One region of the Holdemania sp. 1001095H_141210_F2 genome, then DNA from elsewhere that is predicted to be linked to it. Evidence: a T-box and tRNA genes for the amino acid it is inferred to sense, from the RefSeq annotation. Region 1 holds a T-box; the other holds one or more tRNA genes.
What was found. The T-box of region 1 lies ahead of alaS (alanine--tRNA ligase). A T-box ahead of a tRNA ligase gene usually reads a tRNA of that ligase, here a tRNA-Ala.

Region 1 (7,958 bases):
TAGAGATCCCCAATCTTGACCGGATGCTGGAAAATCTGGTCTATATCCTGGTTTTCGCGGTGACGGTCGGCGCAGCCTGGCCGCTGTTGAAGGAACACCTTGAGCGCTTTCGGCAAAACCGGCGGGCGATTGTCAAATCGACGCTGACGCGCTATGTTCAGATGTGGCTGGTGATGTATGGGATGAATCTGGCGATCATTCTGATCACCGGGCTGTCAAGCAGCCAGAATCAGGATACCGTCGTCCAGCAGCTGACCCAGTCGCCGCTGCAGATCATTCTGGTCACCTGTCTGTTTGCGCCGGTCGTCGAGGAAACCGTCTTCCGCGGGGCCGTCTTTACGCCGCTGCGCCAGCGGGGCAGCTTTCGCACCGCCGCGCTGGTCAGCGGGTTTCTGTTCGGTCTTCTGCATGTGTTCACGTCGTTGCTGAGCGGCAATTTCAGCGACGGGATCTTTATCCTCGTTTACGGCACGATGGGCTATCTGTTGTGCGCAGCCGAGGAAGAAAATCAGACGATCGTCAGTCCGCTGCTGATGCACGGGCTGAACAATCTGATCAGCGTGATGCTGATCCTGCTGTGAGAAAGGAATGAGGGAAATGAGTGAGGAACGCGACGTCATCCGCGGCAAACTGAAGCAGATCGTCTTCCGCAACGACGACAACGGCTACACTGTCGCTCGTTTTATCGTTGATGATCTGCAGCAGCGGCAGGTGACGATCACCGGGTATCTGCCGGTGTTCAGCGAGGATGCGCTGATGGAGTTAAGCGGCAGCTATGTCGATCATCCCCGCTATGGAATGCAGTTTCAGGTTGAGACCTTCCATCGCGTCATGCCGGACGACGAGGATTCCCTGATTCGTTTTCTGTCCGGTCCGTTATTTGAGGGCATCGGCAAAAAATATGCCGAAACGATTGTGGCGGCCCTTGGTAAAGACGCGATTCATCGGATTAAAAACGACCCAACTGTGCTGGACAGCGTGCCGAAAATGACGAGCAAGCGCCGGACAGCGATTCTGGAAGGGTTAAAAGAAAGCGACGACGATCTGGAAAATCTGATCCAGTTCTTTGTCGCTCATGGTCTGGGGATGCGCAACGTCATGAAGCTGGAGCGGATCTACGGTAAGGAAGCGGTTGAGAAAATCCAGGAAAATCCGTATCGGATGGTCGATGAGGTCGACGGCATCGGGTTTGCGACGGCGGACAAGGTCGCGATGTCGCTGGGCTTTGAGCTGGAGGATCCGCGCCGGCTGGAAGCGGCGATGGTGGCGCTGGTCGATCAGATGAACATGCAGAGCGGCGATACGTTTGTCAGCCGCGAAGGACTGGCGCATCAGATGAAACGTCAGTGCGCCGGTCTGACCTATGATTTTGACGAACTGCTGGAATCGCTGCTTTTACAAAGACGGTTAGTGGAAGAAGAAGGGCGGATCTATCATGTCGATCAATATGACGCGGAGGTCCAGATCGCGCAGTTTCTGACGCTGTTTCCGTTTGAAGAACTGGAACCGGTCGATCCCGAAACGCTGCAGTTTGAGCTGGATGCGCTGCAGGAAAAGCTGGCGATCACCTACGATCAAGCGCAGCTGGAGGCGATCCACACGTTTTTTGAACATGACGCGATGATCCTGACCGGCGGCCCGGGAACGGGCAAGACAACCGTTGTGCGGGCGTTGACCGCGTTGTTTAAAAAACTGTATCCGTACCAGCGGATCGCCTGCTGCGCCCCGACCGGACGGGCAGCGAAACGGCTGGCTGAGCTGACGGAAACCGATACGTTTACGATCCACAGTTTGTTGGGCTGGGATCTGGAATCGAATACGTTTACCAAGACGGAACAGGATCCGCTGATCGTCGATCTGTTGATCATCGACGAATTTTCCATGGTCGACAGCTGGCTGTTCGCGGCGCTGTGCAAAGCCTCGGTGCATGTCAAGAAGCTGTGCATCATCGGCGACGAGGATCAGCTGCCTTCGGTCCGCTGCGGCTGCGTCTTGAAGGATTTAATCACCTCCGAGCTGTTTCCGTTAGTCCGGCTGGAACGGATCTTCCGCCAGAGCGAGGGCAGCGACGTGATCACGCTGGCGCATCAGATCCGTCAGGGCCAGACGGAGGAACTGGACTGTCATGGCGACGTGGCGTTTTTCCCGGTCGGACTTTACGAGATCAAGGATCAGGTCATCAACGTCGTTCAGTCGGCGCTCAACAAGGGCTACGATATTCAGGACATTCAGGTGCTGGCCAGCAAATACAACGGACCGGCCGGGATCGACCGGCTGAACGCCGCTTTGCAGCAATGCCTGAATCCGCCGGAGAAGGGCAAGCGTGAATGGAAGGTGGGCTACCGCACCTTCCGCGAGGGCGACAAAATTTTACAATTAAAAAACCAGCCGGATGACGACGTCTACAATGGCGATATCGGCATGCTCGTGGAAATCGTTTACGCCAATGAGGACGAAGCCGGCAAAAACCGGCTGATCGTCGACTTCGAAGGAATTCTCGTTGAATACACCTCGGATAACCTGCTCAACATTTCGCACGCCTACTGCATTTCCGTGCATAAATCCCAGGGCAGCGAATATCCGATCGTCATCATGCCGGTCGTGCGTGATTATGGGATCATGCTTCAGCGGCGGCTGATCTATACCGGCGTCACCCGCGCTAAAAAATCACTGGTTCTCTTAGGCGAGAAGGACGCGTTGATCCGCGGGATTGCCAGCCAGGAACATCATTTGCGCTCAACGACGCTTACCCGGCGGATCGCGGCGATGCTGAATCCGGAATTTTAAGCATAAGTTTATCCGCTTGCGGACATACTAACACCAAAAGGAGTGGAACGTATGAAAAAATGGTTATTCGGTTTCATGGCCGGTATGGCTGCCGGCATGGTGGTCGCGTTTGCGAATGAAGATGAACTCGACGACGCTTATTACAAGGCCTGCAAATGTAAAAAGAAGCTGATCCGCAAAATGCACCAGATGGATCTTGAACACTAACCCCGTCGTTGCGGGGTTTCTCTTTTATGAAAGACCTGTTTGAACGAACGGATTGGAAACGCTGGCTGCAGCTGTTTGGCTGCGTGCTGATCGTGATGATCGTGCTCAGAATGTTAGGCTGGGATGTTGTGCTGATGGCCGTCTTCCATGCGCTGTCGCCGCTGTTGTTCTCCTGTCTGATCGTGTTTCTGTTTGAGCCGTTTGTCGAGAAACTGCCGTTTCCCCGGGGGATCAGCTGTTCGCTGGTGTACTTCGGTTTCCTCGGGCTGTTGGTTCTGGGCATCGGCATGATGGTGCCGTTAGTGATGGAGCAGGGGTCGCAGCTGCTGGGCGAAGCGGGCCGGTTAAGAGAACAGCTGGCGGCGACCGAGTTCTTTCACTGGGCCGGGCAGCTGGATTGGCATGGCGTATTCACGGCCGGCTATGAGGCGGCGATGAGCGCGACCCGCAGCGCCGTCGACCGGCTGTCGTTTTTCGGCGTCAGCTTTTTAGGTGCGTATTTCATTGCGCTGGACATGGAAGCCTTCGGGCGCATTCTCAAAAAACGGCTTCCGTCCTATCAGCACTGGCTGCTTTTCTACAAAACCAGCTCGCGCGTCGTCTACCACTATCTGCGCGGCTTGGCGCTGGATTTGTTGTTTTTAATGATCACCGTGTCGGTGCTGTTGTTGATCTTCAGCGTACCCAACGCCGTATTCTACGCGATCATGCTTGCGCTGTTCAATCTGATTCCCTATCTGGGCGCAACGGTCGGTCAGATCGTGATCCTGCTTGCGCAATATTTCGCAACCGGTCAGATCCCGTGGGTATTGGGTGTCTTGTTGTGGCTGATCCAGCAGATTGAAGCCAACTGGGTGCAGCCGCTGATCTTCAAAAAGGTCATGAACCTGCGGCCGGTTTATACGCTGATCGCGCTATTGGCCGGGGGTTGTTTCTTCGGCATGATCGGGATCATTCTGGCGCCGATCCTGGCCGCGATTGTACAGCTGGCCTACCGCAGCTATCTTTTCGCAAAATGCACGGAAACAGTTGGCACGTGGGAAACAGTGTGGTATAATTTCGATAGTTTTGAAAACGATGACGAAGAAGAGTAGATCAGGCTGTTCCATTGCAGAGAGAAAACGGCGGTGCAAGTTTTCATGGAATCTGATCGAAGCCGCTTCCGAGTTTGCCCAAAGCAACGTGTGCTCTGCGTTAAAGAGAAATGAGGGCATTTCTTTTGAAGAAAAGAAATGAATCAGGATGGTACCGCGTGAGTAAAGCGTTCCTGGAGTTTCAGGGCGCTTTTTATTTTGGCAGACGCATCAGACAAAGAAAGGAAGAAACAAACATGAAAGAATTAACAGGCAACCAGGTACGCCAGATGTTTCTGGACTACTTCCAATCCAAAGGTCACATGATTGAACCGGGAGCTTCGCTGATCCCGCATAACGATCCGACGCTGTTGTGGATCAATGCGGGCGTCGCGGCGCTGAAAAAATATTTCGACGGCAGCGAGAAGCCGGCCTGCAACCGGATCGCCAACGCGCAGAAGTCGATCCGCACCAACGATATCGAAAACGTTGGCAAGACTGCCCGGCATCATACGTTCTTTGAGATGCTCGGCAACTTCTCGATCGGCGATTACTTCAAAGCGGACGCGATCCCGTTCGCCTGGGAATTTTTAACCTCGCCAAAGTGGATCGGCTTTGACAAAAACAAGCTGTATGTCACTGTCTATCCGGACGATGAGGAAGCTTACCGCATCTGGACCGAGGTGTGCGGCGTCGATCCAAGCCATATCTTAAAAACCGAAGATAACTTCTGGGAGATCGGCGAAGGGCCGGGCGGACCGGACAGCGAGATTTTCTATGACCGCGGCGAAAAGTATGACCCGGAGGGGTTAGGCGAAAAGCTGTTCTTTGAAGAAATGGAGAACGACCGCTACATCGAAGTCTGGAACGTCGTGTTCAGTCAGTTTGACTGCCGGCCGGGAACGGACCGCAAGCTGTATAAAGAGCTGCCGCACAAGAACATTGATACCGGCATGGGACTGGAACGGTTAGTTTCGATCATCCAGGAAGGGGAAACGAACTTTGATACCGACCTGTTCCTGCCGATCATCCGCGCGGCGGAAAAGCTCGCCAAGCATCCGTATGAAGGTGAATATAAAATGGCGTACCGCGTCATTGCCGACCATATCCGCACCGTGACCTTCGCGCTGAGCGACGGCGCGATGTTCTCCAACGAGGGCCGCGGCTACGTGCTGCGCCGGGTGCTGCGCCGGGCGGTTCGCTACGGTATTAAATTAGGCATTAACGGCGCGTTTATGTACAAGCTGGTCGACGTCGTCGCCGACAACATGAAGGATTTTTATCCGTATCTGTTAGAAAAGTCGGAATTTGTCGCCAAGCTGGTTAAGAATGAGGAAGAAGCGTTCCACTCGACGCTGGCCAACGGTGAAAAGCTGCTCAATGAGGAGCTGGCCAAAGCCGAAGCGGCGAAAACCTTGAGCGGCGAGGTCGTCTTCAAGCTGTACGATACCTACGGCTTCCCGCTGGAGCTGACGAAAGAAATCGCCGGCGAGCGCGGTTATACGATCGACGAGGAAGGCTTTGAGGCGCAGATGGCGAAGCAGCGTGAACGTGCCCGGGCCGCGCGTGAAGACGCGCAGTCGATGGCCAGCCAGTCGGCGGATCTGATGGATTTCACGGCGCCGTTTGAATTCACGGGCTATGAAACAATGAGCGATACCGGAACGATCACCGGATTGTTTAAAAACGGCGTGCGCGTCGCGATACTGGAAGACGAGGGCGAGGTCATCCTCGACCGTTCCTGCTTCTACGCCGAAAGCGGCGGACAGGTGGCCGACGGCGGCACGATGCGCTGCGACGAAGCGGATTGCGAAGTGCTCGACGTCAAGAAAGCGCCGCACAAGCAGTTTATGCATCATGTGAAAGTCGTCGACGGCGTGCTGAAGGAAGGCATGAAGCTGCAGCTGCAGGTCGACGTCCAGCGCCGGATCCGCACGATGGCCAACCATTCCTGCGTCCATCTGATGCAGAGCGCGCTGAAGAAGATCGTCGGCAATCACATCGCCCAGGCCGGCTCTTATGTCTGCCAGGATTACGCGCGGTTCGACTTCACGCATTTTGAAAAGGTCAGCGATCAGCAGTTAAAGGAAGTCGAAGCGCTGGTCAACGAATTTGTCATGGCGAAATTTCCGGTCCATACCGAAGTCATGGCGATTGAAGAAGCCAAACATTCCGGCGCGATCGCGCTGTTTGATGAAAAATACGGCGATGAAGTCCGCGTCGTATCCATGGGCGAGGTTTCCAAGGAACTGTGCGCCGGCACGCATGTCCACAATACGCAGGATATCGGTGTGTTCAAAATCGTCAGCGAAGAAAGCATCGGCTCCGGCATTCGCCGGATCACCGCCAAGACTGGCTATGCGGCTTATCAGGAGTTTGTCAGCGAGCAGGACGTGTTAAAAACGATTGCCGCGCAGCTGAAGATGAACAGCCTTAACGGCGTCAGTGAAAAGGTTGCGGGCGTGCTGGAAGAAAACGCGGCGCTGAAAAAAGAAATCGGGCAGCTGAACCAGAAAATGATGGTCTTAAAAGCAGACGACATGGTCAATCATGCGGAAGCGGTCAACGGTCTGAATATCATTCTGGAAGAGGTTTCCGGACTTGACGGACAGGCGATGAAGAATCTGGCGGAAACGCTGCGCAATAAGTGTGAAAAATCTTTCATCTTCTTAGCCAATCCTTCGGAAGGCAAGGTCACCTATGTCTGCGCCTGCAGCAAGGAAGCGATCGCCAAGGGCATAAAAGCCGGAGATTTCGTGAAAATGGCGGCCCAGATGAGCCAGGGCAACGGCGGCGGCCGGCCGGACATGGCGCAGTCGGGCGGCAAGGATGGTTCCAAAGTGGACGAAGTCTTTGCGCTGATTCGCTCAAAACTTTGAAAATCCCTTTCCAATTTCCGCAGTTTACGCTAAAATGAATTCAAGGAGGGATATCCATGTCAAAACAAATTACCGAAACGATGTCTTTTAAGTCAGAGGAGATCCGCAGAGATAACATCAAGCAGGTGCTCCGGCTGACAAAAGAAGCGCTCGAAGAACGAGGCTACAATGCAGTGAACCAGCTGGCAGGGTATCTGATTTCCAATGATCCGGCCTACATTTCCTCGCATCACAACGCCCGCAGCATCATTCAGTCGGTCGAGCGTTACGAAATCATCGAGGAACTGGTGCGTTCCTACCTGGAAGAAAAGTAATGGAACGGATCATGGGGCTGGACCTGGGCAGCCGCACGCTGGGCATCGCGGTTTCCGATCCCCTGGGCATGATTGCCCGGACCGTGGAAACGTTCCGGTTTGCGGATGACGATTACGACGCGGCCTGCGCCCGGGCGGTGCAGCTGGCGAAGGAGCTGGGTGCAGTGAAGTTTGTACTGGGCCTGCCGAAGCACATGAACGGCGATGTCGGGATCCGCGGCCAGATATCGCTGGATTTCAAGGCGAAGCTGGAAGCAGCCTGCGGCCTGCCGGTCATCTTGCAGGATGAACGGCTGACGACGGCGGCGGCCGAGCGAATCTTAATCTCTGCGGACGTTTCCCGCAAAAAGCGCAAAGCGGTGATCGATCAGATGGCGGCAGTGCAAATCCTGCAGAGTTATTTAGATCAGAAGCGCTAAGAGTGCAGCAATGCACTCTTTCATTTGAATCGCAAAAAGGAGGAAAAAGCGATGTTGGAATCAAATAAAATTTTAATTACGGAAGAAGACGGCACGGAAACAGAAATGGAAATCCTGTTCACCTTCGACGACGACAGCCGCAGCAAAAGCTATGTGCTGTTCACCGATCCGAAGGATGAGGAAGGCGAGGTTTTCGCCTGCAGCTACACCGACGAGGGCGAAATGGAACCGGTTGAGGATCCCGAGGAGTGGAGCATGATCGAGGAAGTCTTCGGGGCT
Region 2 (7,958 bases), on a different contig from region 1:
ACCGCCTGGACGATGTGGTACACCATGAAGCAGGGAACCGACGGCTTCTTAAGGTGGTCATGGGACGGCTGGGTTGAGGATCCGCTGACCGATGTATCCTACCGCACATTTGAGCCGGGAGATCCGTGGTTGATTTATCCTGCGGAACGAGATTCAGTTGGCGATCATTTTTACGAATCGCCGCGGTATAAAATGTTGAAGCAGGGCATTCGGGATATCAACAAAGCCAAATTGCTTCAAAGCTTATCTGCGGAATCCGAAGCAGCCGTGGATCAGTTAGTTCAGTCGCTGAAACGGCCGAAGATGAAAATCGACCGCTATGGCAGCGCAACCTATGCCCGAAATTCTGATCGTGAGCTTGTCCAGAGCGAAGTGCTGCGAATGCGGAAAGGGATTGATGAGATCGCGAAGGCGTATCTGCAAGCGCGGGTTGTTCCGATTACCGGCATGGAATGCGGAGCGTCGATCATCCTGCGAGTTGGAAAAACCAGCGAAATTGCCATCGAACCATTTCCGTACAACGCCAATCCGGTGACCTGGCGATACCACAGCAACGACGAGACGATCGCCACCGTCGATGAAACCGGATTGATCAGCGCAAAGAACCCGGGAACCACAACAATTCTTGTGCAATGTGAGGAAAATGATCAGATCGAGAAAGAGATCTCGCTCATTGTCCTCGATCCTTCACAGGCTCCCCGCAAACGGACGTCGGTTTCCGCCGATCTGAAACTGCGGATACAGAAAATCCTTCAGGCCGCCGCAGCGGCAGAGAGCCATCCTTAATCGCATGGAAAACAAGAGGCTGGAAAGCTTTGATTTTGATCTTTTGCGTTCCAGCCTCAATTTCAGTTATAGCCTGCCTGGCATCAATCCACACTCTTCATAATTCTGCACACACAAACGATAGGAAAGATGGGGAAAACTTCTTCCGATTTTCAAATTTCCCATAATAATCTCCAATCCGTTTCACTATCCCCCATTTGGAAAGCGGCAGCTGTATAAAAAGCAAGGTAAAAGGCGGTTTCATCGGCTAACTCATAAAACACCAGCGCAAACATGTGAATTGAGAAATTTAATTCAAAAATAGATCAAACAAATCCCTGACCGGCGAGCTGGTTGAGATGGGTATCAGGGTAGTCCTTATTCTGCATTCTCCGGTGGGATTGGATTTGAAGCTGAGAAGGCAGAGTGATCATTAAAATTACAATCACGTAAATAAAGTAAAATGAAACCACAGAGGTTGCCTCCATAAATTCAGCTTTGGATGAAACTGGCTCTTACTTATAAAAAGTTTTGATGTCTTTCCCGGCATCTTTGTGATTTTGAGCGGAAGAACAAAATGGCCATGGAAATTTCCAAACAGTTATCCAGTCGATATGTTTGTTTCTATCTCATAAAGATTAGTTAAATTAACGATGATTTCAAAAGATTTCTTTGTAATCGTTACCCTTGGTTCTTCACAACCTAATTGCATCAATAATTTTCTGACGATATATAACCCTTGACCTGAATTACCATTACTTCTAGAAAAATCCCCTGAATAAAAACGATCAAAAATCCGCGTTGAATCCAGACTGGAATCTTCTTTGATCGAGTTTTGGATACTGATAATCAGCTGTTCATCGTTGAAAATTAAATTTATGTTCAGATTCCCAGCAGTTGAATGAACAGCGTTAACAATGAGATTTTGAAAAACTCGTGTTAGCGCCATTTTATCGGAAGCGATGAAAATTTCTTCTTCTATTAAATGAATTTCTGGAGTTATCTTAACTTTCCAGAAAATCAGTTAATATTTGACAAATTGCTTTGTCATCTTCTGCGATCAATATACGACTCATCTTTTTTGACCTCCGATTATTTAAAACATAACGTTTAAGCAGATGCTAATTTCGATGACAATGAAGTCCTTTCTGATCAAATGCAGCCTTTATTGAAAGATTTTATTTGTTGCTTCGACTCTTTCCAACCCTAACAGCTTAAATATGAAGCTAACAATAAAACTGCCGATATTGCTTTAATGGCCGTCCATCTCTGCTTGAAATCATGTTCATCTATGATCCGCAAACTCTATTTTCCTGATCAACTTTTATTTTTAAGTTTACTTCATTTCTAATCTTATTTATAAACAACGATCCCTATTCAACGAAGAACTGGCAGCCCTATCCTCAGCGTGCCTCACACAGGCTCTTTATAAGCTCCTTTATATACAAAAAAGGGATGCGCTACTTTTAGCGATATCCCAATAATCTCATTAACATGGTGGAGCATAACGGGATCGAACCGTTGACCTCCTGCGTGCAAAGCAGGCGCTCTCCCAGCTGAGCTAATACCCCATGTATATTTAAATTCGATGGTGGGCCTGAATGGACTTGAACCAACGACCTCACCCTTATCAGGGGTGCGCTCTAACCACCTGAGCTACAGGCCCAATTAACTGTTTCCCATCGAATGCTTAATAAATATACCACGGAGAAAATAAAGTGTCAACAACTTTTTAAAATTTTTTGTTTTTTTTACATACAATTTTTTTGCAAGACAAAATGCAGGCAGCCCCTTCCATTCAATTTCACAAAAGACAGGCAGACGCGCTATTCCAGAATCTTAACAAAATCGTCGATTCCCTGAAAAATCGCATACGCGATTTCATCCAGATGTTCCTCTTTTTGCAGCGCAGTCAAATCCTGACCGTTGGATAAAAATCCAATCTCGGCCAGAATTCCCAGCGATGTCGTCTGTTTCAAGATGAAGATATTTCCGGTTTTGGGCTGAAACTTGGAGTTCGTCACCGGCCGCAGCCGTTCCAGAACAGCGGCGGCCAGCTGATGCGAATTTTCATTGCCCTGCTGATAATACACCTCTGCGCCATGTACCCGGCTGTCCAGCGAGATGTTGCAATGAATGCTGACAAACAACGTGACCTGCGGCTGATTCATAATTTCAACCCGTCTTTTTAAATCCTCCCGCTTGACATTCTTCGCATCGGCGGGCGCCAGATCAACATCCTCCTCACGAATCATGATGACCTCCGCGCCTGCCCCCTCCAATAGCCGCTGCAATTTCTTCGCCGTCTTCAAATTAATCTCATCTTCGTCAATCGCCTGACTCCGTGCTCCCGGATCCTTTCCCCCATGTCCCGCATCGATCACGATTGTCATTCCGTTTAAACGCGTATCCGACATGACTGTGATCGCGCGGCTGAACGCCCGCATCACCAGAGCGGCGATCAACAGGACAATCAAGCTCCCTGTTGCCCAGCATTTTCGTTTTAATCGTTTCATCGCTTCATTGTATGAAAAAAGCAGCGGTTCTATGCCGCTGCCCCTGACTTCGCTTTGCTTAACAGAATAAAGCTCAAGACCAGACATCCGCCTTCGCTCACCGTCGGCGTCAGCCAGATTCCCAACGCTCCGAAAATCGACGACATCGCAAGCAGACTGATCAAAATTACGACAATCCCCCGGGCCAGCGACAAGGTCAGCGCCGCTTTCGGTTTCGCCAGCGCGACGAAGAATCCCGAAGTCAGCACATTATACCCCATAATCAGAAAACAAAAGGAATACAGGCGGAACGCCGCTACCGAACTGCCAAACAATGCCGTTTCCTGCGGCTGGATGAAAACCGAAACGATCTGCGGCGTAAAAATCCAGCAGCCGCCAAAGCACAGCGCCGAAGTCAGCGCGACCGCTGTCATGCCATAACGATAGACCAATTTGATCGTTTTCGAATCCTGCTGCCCCAGCGCATAGCTGACCAACGGCTGACATCCCTGCGCAATGCCCACAAACGCCATTAAGACCAGATTGTAAACATACGTCATGACCGTGTAGCTGACCACGCCCGAGGTTCCGATCACCGTCAGAATCTGATGATTAAACGCAAACACAATCACTCCGGCCGACAGTTCTGTAATGCAGTCGGCGATGCCGATCGGAACAATCCGCCGATACTGCGACAGCTCCAGCGAAAACCGGGTGAAATGAAAATGCGTTTTCCGGCTGAACAGGAAATGACTGAAAAAGACCAGGAAGGTCAGCAGCTGCGAGATCCCGGTCGCCCAGGCCGCTCCCGCCAGCCCCCAATGGAAGCCAAAGACAAACAATGCGTCAAGCACAATGTTCGTCACCGCGCCCAGCAGCACGCCGAAGGTGGATAACTGCGGAAAACCATCCGCCTTGATCAACACTTCAAACGAATAGGAAACGATGAAGAAAAAGCCAAAGCCGCCGATGATCCGGAGATATTCCGTTACATAGCTCAACGTATCGCTGCCCGCTCCCAGAAAGATCGCCAATGGTTTGGCGAAAAAGACACAGCATGCCGAGATCAACAACGCCAGGACCGACAGCACAGCCGTGTTCATCGTAAACAGCTCGTTCGCCCGCTCCGTTCGCCCCGCGCCTCGATGGATTGAAATCAACGTCGACGCGCCGATCGACAACAGCAGAGAAAAAGCAAACATGAAATTGATAAACGGCATCGCCAGATTGACAGCCGCCAACGCCGTTTCTCCTGCGTAGTTGGCAATAAAGATGCCGTCTACCATCGTATATAAATTAAATACCAGCATCGACGCCATCGACGGCAGGACAAAACGTATAAATTTTCGTTTTAAACTCATAATTTCTCCTTCCTGAACCAGTATAAACCTTGGTATAATACCAGAGTCAAGAGGTGAAGGAATGAAAAACCTGTATCAGATCCAGGAAATTTGCCGACTCTATCATATTGGAGCCGATTCCCTGCGCTATTACGAGAAAATCGGATTGATTCAGCCGCAGCGCAGCGCAGGCAATTACCGGCTGTATTCGCTCAGCGATATCTGGCGGCTGAACGTTATCCGCGATTTACTAAAGCTGGGATTCAGCACAGGACAGATTAAAACCTACCTGGATGCCCGTTCCGTAGCGACGACCCGCAGTCTGCTGGGCGAAAAAGAAGCCATTCTGCGGCAGAGAATCAAGGAGATGGAGAAAGACCTCCAGGATGTACAAAAGCGCCGCCAGAGCCTCGAGGTGGCGCTCAGCGAGCCGATGAATCAGGTTTGCCGGCGGACATTGGAAAAACGACGATGTCTGCTTCTCAAAGAAAAGATTGAGCGTGACGAGGATATTGATTTCCTGCTGACCAAACTTTCCGGACGGCTGGAGGAACAACTCTCCATTCTCGGCAACGGCGATACGGGTTCAATTCTGGAGCTGCAGCCTGACGGTTCAGTCCGCTGCACGTCCGTTTTCATCTGCACAGAGGATGAATCGTATGATTTCATTCTGGAAGCAGGCGATTATCTCACGCTGACCTATAGCGGGCGCTATGATACCCACGACGAGCATCTGCGTCTTTTACAAGAAACAATCGAGAAACAAAACCTGAAGCCAGCGGGAAATTTCCTTGAATTTTTACTGATCGACGTTCATGAAACCCAGCGTTACGAAGAATACGTAACCCAGCTTCAGGTGCGGGTCATTCCTGCCTGATCGCTTCCCTTAATTGAAAGGCACCCTTCTACTGCGAGGGTGCCTTTTAAATCATTGGGCTCAGAACTTTACGATTTCCAGAAATCGTTCCGGCATTTGTTAAACCTCAGATGAAATTCCAATCTGGATGACGAAATCGCTTATCCGGCGGCGGAAACCTTGCCCTGATTCAAGACAACATCCGCTTTCTTTTCCAACTCGTCTGCATCCGTTAAATAAGCATGACTGAGGACGTTAAACTCCGCGTCAAATTCATAGACCAGCGGCGCAGCAGTCGGGATCGTTACTTCCATGATTTTTTCCGCGCTCAGCTGATCAAAATAGTTGACCAGCGCTCTTAAAGAATTGCCATGCGCGACGATCAGCACTTTGTTTCCCGCCAGCATTTCCGGTTTGATCACAGCTTCAAAATAAGGGACGACGCGTTTGATCGTCGTTTCCAGACTTTCGCCATCCGGCAGCAGAGCCGGATCCACCCGCCGATACATCGTCTGCCTAAGCGCACTGCGCGGATCCCCGGCAGGCAGGACTGGCGGCAGGACGGCATATGCACGGCGCCACAGCTTCACCTGTTCCTCACCGTACTTCGCCGCTGTTTCCGCTTTATTCAACCCCTGCAGAGCGCCGTAATGCCGTTCATTCAATTTCCAGCTTTTGATCACCGGCAGCCAGCTGCGGTCCATCGCATCCAACATGTGATCCAGTGTATGAATGGCCCGCTTTAAAACTGACGTGTAACAGAGATCAAAATCAAATCCCTGATCTTTCAAAATCCGGCCAGCCTGTTCAGCTTCCCGACGTCCAGTTTCACTTAAATCGACGTCTGTCCATCCGGTAAACAGGTTCAGCTTATTCCACTCACTTTCGCCATGACGAACCAGGACCAGTTTCATAACTATCCTTCTCTCTTAGTGTTAGTTAATTCTAACTTTCATTTTAATTCTATTTCTCCTCTCATGGATTGTCAACGAAAACGACCGACGTCTCAAATCCTTTGAAGAAAAAGAAGAAATTCCGAAACAGAAATTCCCTTTGGCCACAGTTTTTTTGATCGGCATTCTTCATTCTTTCCATAGTTTATGCCAACGCAATCAAAACGGATCTAACCCCTGTTTTCTAATTTATCCTCGTTTCAACACACCGTTCACTTGCCTTCTCATTCATGGCCGCGGACATCGTTTCTCTCACGCCCATTTTCAGAACGAGGTCTCCTTGAGCAATCGTCCCCTGGTGTATTTCGATGATAAGCCTCCTGCCTCTCTCTGTCAGAGGCTGCCGCTTGTCCGCAGATACCGTTTCCTTGCTTTGCCGACGACTCAGTGTGTCCATTTTCTACATCTCCCGCGTCAGTTCTTGCCTGCCGCATCACGAAAGAGCGGCAGCTCTTTTTTCAAACAGTCATGATCAGGCAGTGACCCATCCTCTGTTCCACCTTTGAAAATCAGGCGAAAGGAATTTTTCCTGAATCAAATTCCATCAGGTTTGATCAAAAGTAAAAGCCCGGAAAATTTAGCTTTTCCGGACTCTTTGAACCATTTTGAGAATAAAGCTTAACGCTTGCTGAACTGCGGAGCGCGGCGAGCGGCCTTTAAGCCATACTTCTTCCGTTCCTTAGCGCGGCTGTCACGAGTCAGGAAACCCGCAGCCTTCAGCTTCGGACGGTAATCGCTGGAAGCTTCCAACAGTGCCCGTGCGATACCGTGACGCATAGCGCCTGCCTGGCCGGTGAATCCACCGCCGCAGACGTTGATCTTGATGTCAAACTGACCCAGAGTTTCTGTCAGTTCCAACGGGGAACGGACAACCATGCGCAGAGTTTCTTCCGGCAGGTATTCCTCCAAAGTCTTTCCATTGATGCTCATTGCACCTGTGCCCGGGGTCATGAAGACGCGGGCAACAGCTGTTTTACGACGGCCTGTGCCGATATACGTTACGTTTGATTTCTTTTTCGCTGCCATTAGTCTTTCTCCTTACTAACCCTTGATTTTCAGCTCAACAGGTTTCTGAGCCTGATGCGGATGCTCGCTGCCCGTGTAAACGAACAGATGCGTGCGCATAACATCGCCTAACTTCGTGTGCGGAAGCATACCTTTGATGGCCTTTTCGACCCATTCAACCGTATACTGTTCCCGCATCACGCGCGTTGTGCGGACACGCAGTCCACCTGGATGCATAGAATGGCTGAAGTAGCTCTTCTTGTTATCCTGATCGCCTGTGATTTCGATCTTGTCAGCATTGATCACGATGACATAATCACCGCAGTCAACATTTGGTGTATAAGTAGGTTTGTGCTTTCCACGCAGAACCGTTGCGACTTCGCTCGCAAGCCGTCCCAGTGTTAATCCTTGTCCGTCAACGACGTACCACTGACGTACAACTTCATTTGGTTTTGCCATAGTTGTCTGGCGCATAATTTAATTCCTCCTAACCAAGTGTAGTTTCCGGGGCTACATTTGGCATAAGTTGCCGAGTATTATTCTA

Region 2: it encodes a tRNA-Ala, which carries the amino acid that the T-box ahead of alaS (alanine--tRNA ligase) is inferred to sense. The anticodon was not compared.

What each region holds. Positions count from the first base shown of each region.
Region 1 is NZ_JADNPO010000004.1:57,702-65,659, forward strand. Features, by position in the region: gene I2G61_RS03865 (CPBP family intramembrane glutamic endopeptidase) at 1-581, shown strand, start outside; gene I2G61_RS03870 (ATP-dependent RecD-like DNA helicase) at 598-2,787, shown strand; gene I2G61_RS03875 (hypothetical protein) at 2,839-2,994, shown strand; gene I2G61_RS03880 (AI-2E family transporter) at 3,021-4,088, shown strand; T-box leader at 4,063-4,266, shown strand; gene alaS (alanine--tRNA ligase) at 4,325-6,946, shown strand; gene I2G61_RS03890 (IreB family regulatory phosphoprotein) at 7,003-7,260, shown strand; gene ruvX (Holliday junction resolvase RuvX) at 7,260-7,679, shown strand; gene I2G61_RS03900 (DUF1292 domain-containing protein) at 7,731-7,958, shown strand, end outside.
Region 2 is NZ_JADNPO010000037.1:17,224-25,181, forward strand. Features, by position in the region: gene I2G61_RS14880 (glycoside hydrolase domain-containing protein) at 1-786, shown strand, start outside; gene I2G61_RS16820 (HAMP domain-containing sensor histidine kinase) at 1,367-1,714, opposite strand; tRNA gene I2G61_RS14890 (tRNA-Ala) at 2,261-2,336, opposite strand; tRNA gene I2G61_RS14895 (tRNA-Ile) at 2,355-2,431, opposite strand; gene I2G61_RS14900 (N-acetylmuramoyl-L-alanine amidase) at 2,592-3,281, opposite strand; gene I2G61_RS14905 (MATE family efflux transporter) at 3,311-4,621, opposite strand; gene I2G61_RS14910 (MerR family transcriptional regulator) at 4,683-5,477, shown strand; gene gpmA (2,3-diphosphoglycerate-dependent phosphoglycerate mutase) at 5,618-6,370, opposite strand; gene rpsI (30S ribosomal protein S9) at 7,028-7,435, opposite strand; gene rplM (50S ribosomal protein L13) at 7,451-7,888, opposite strand.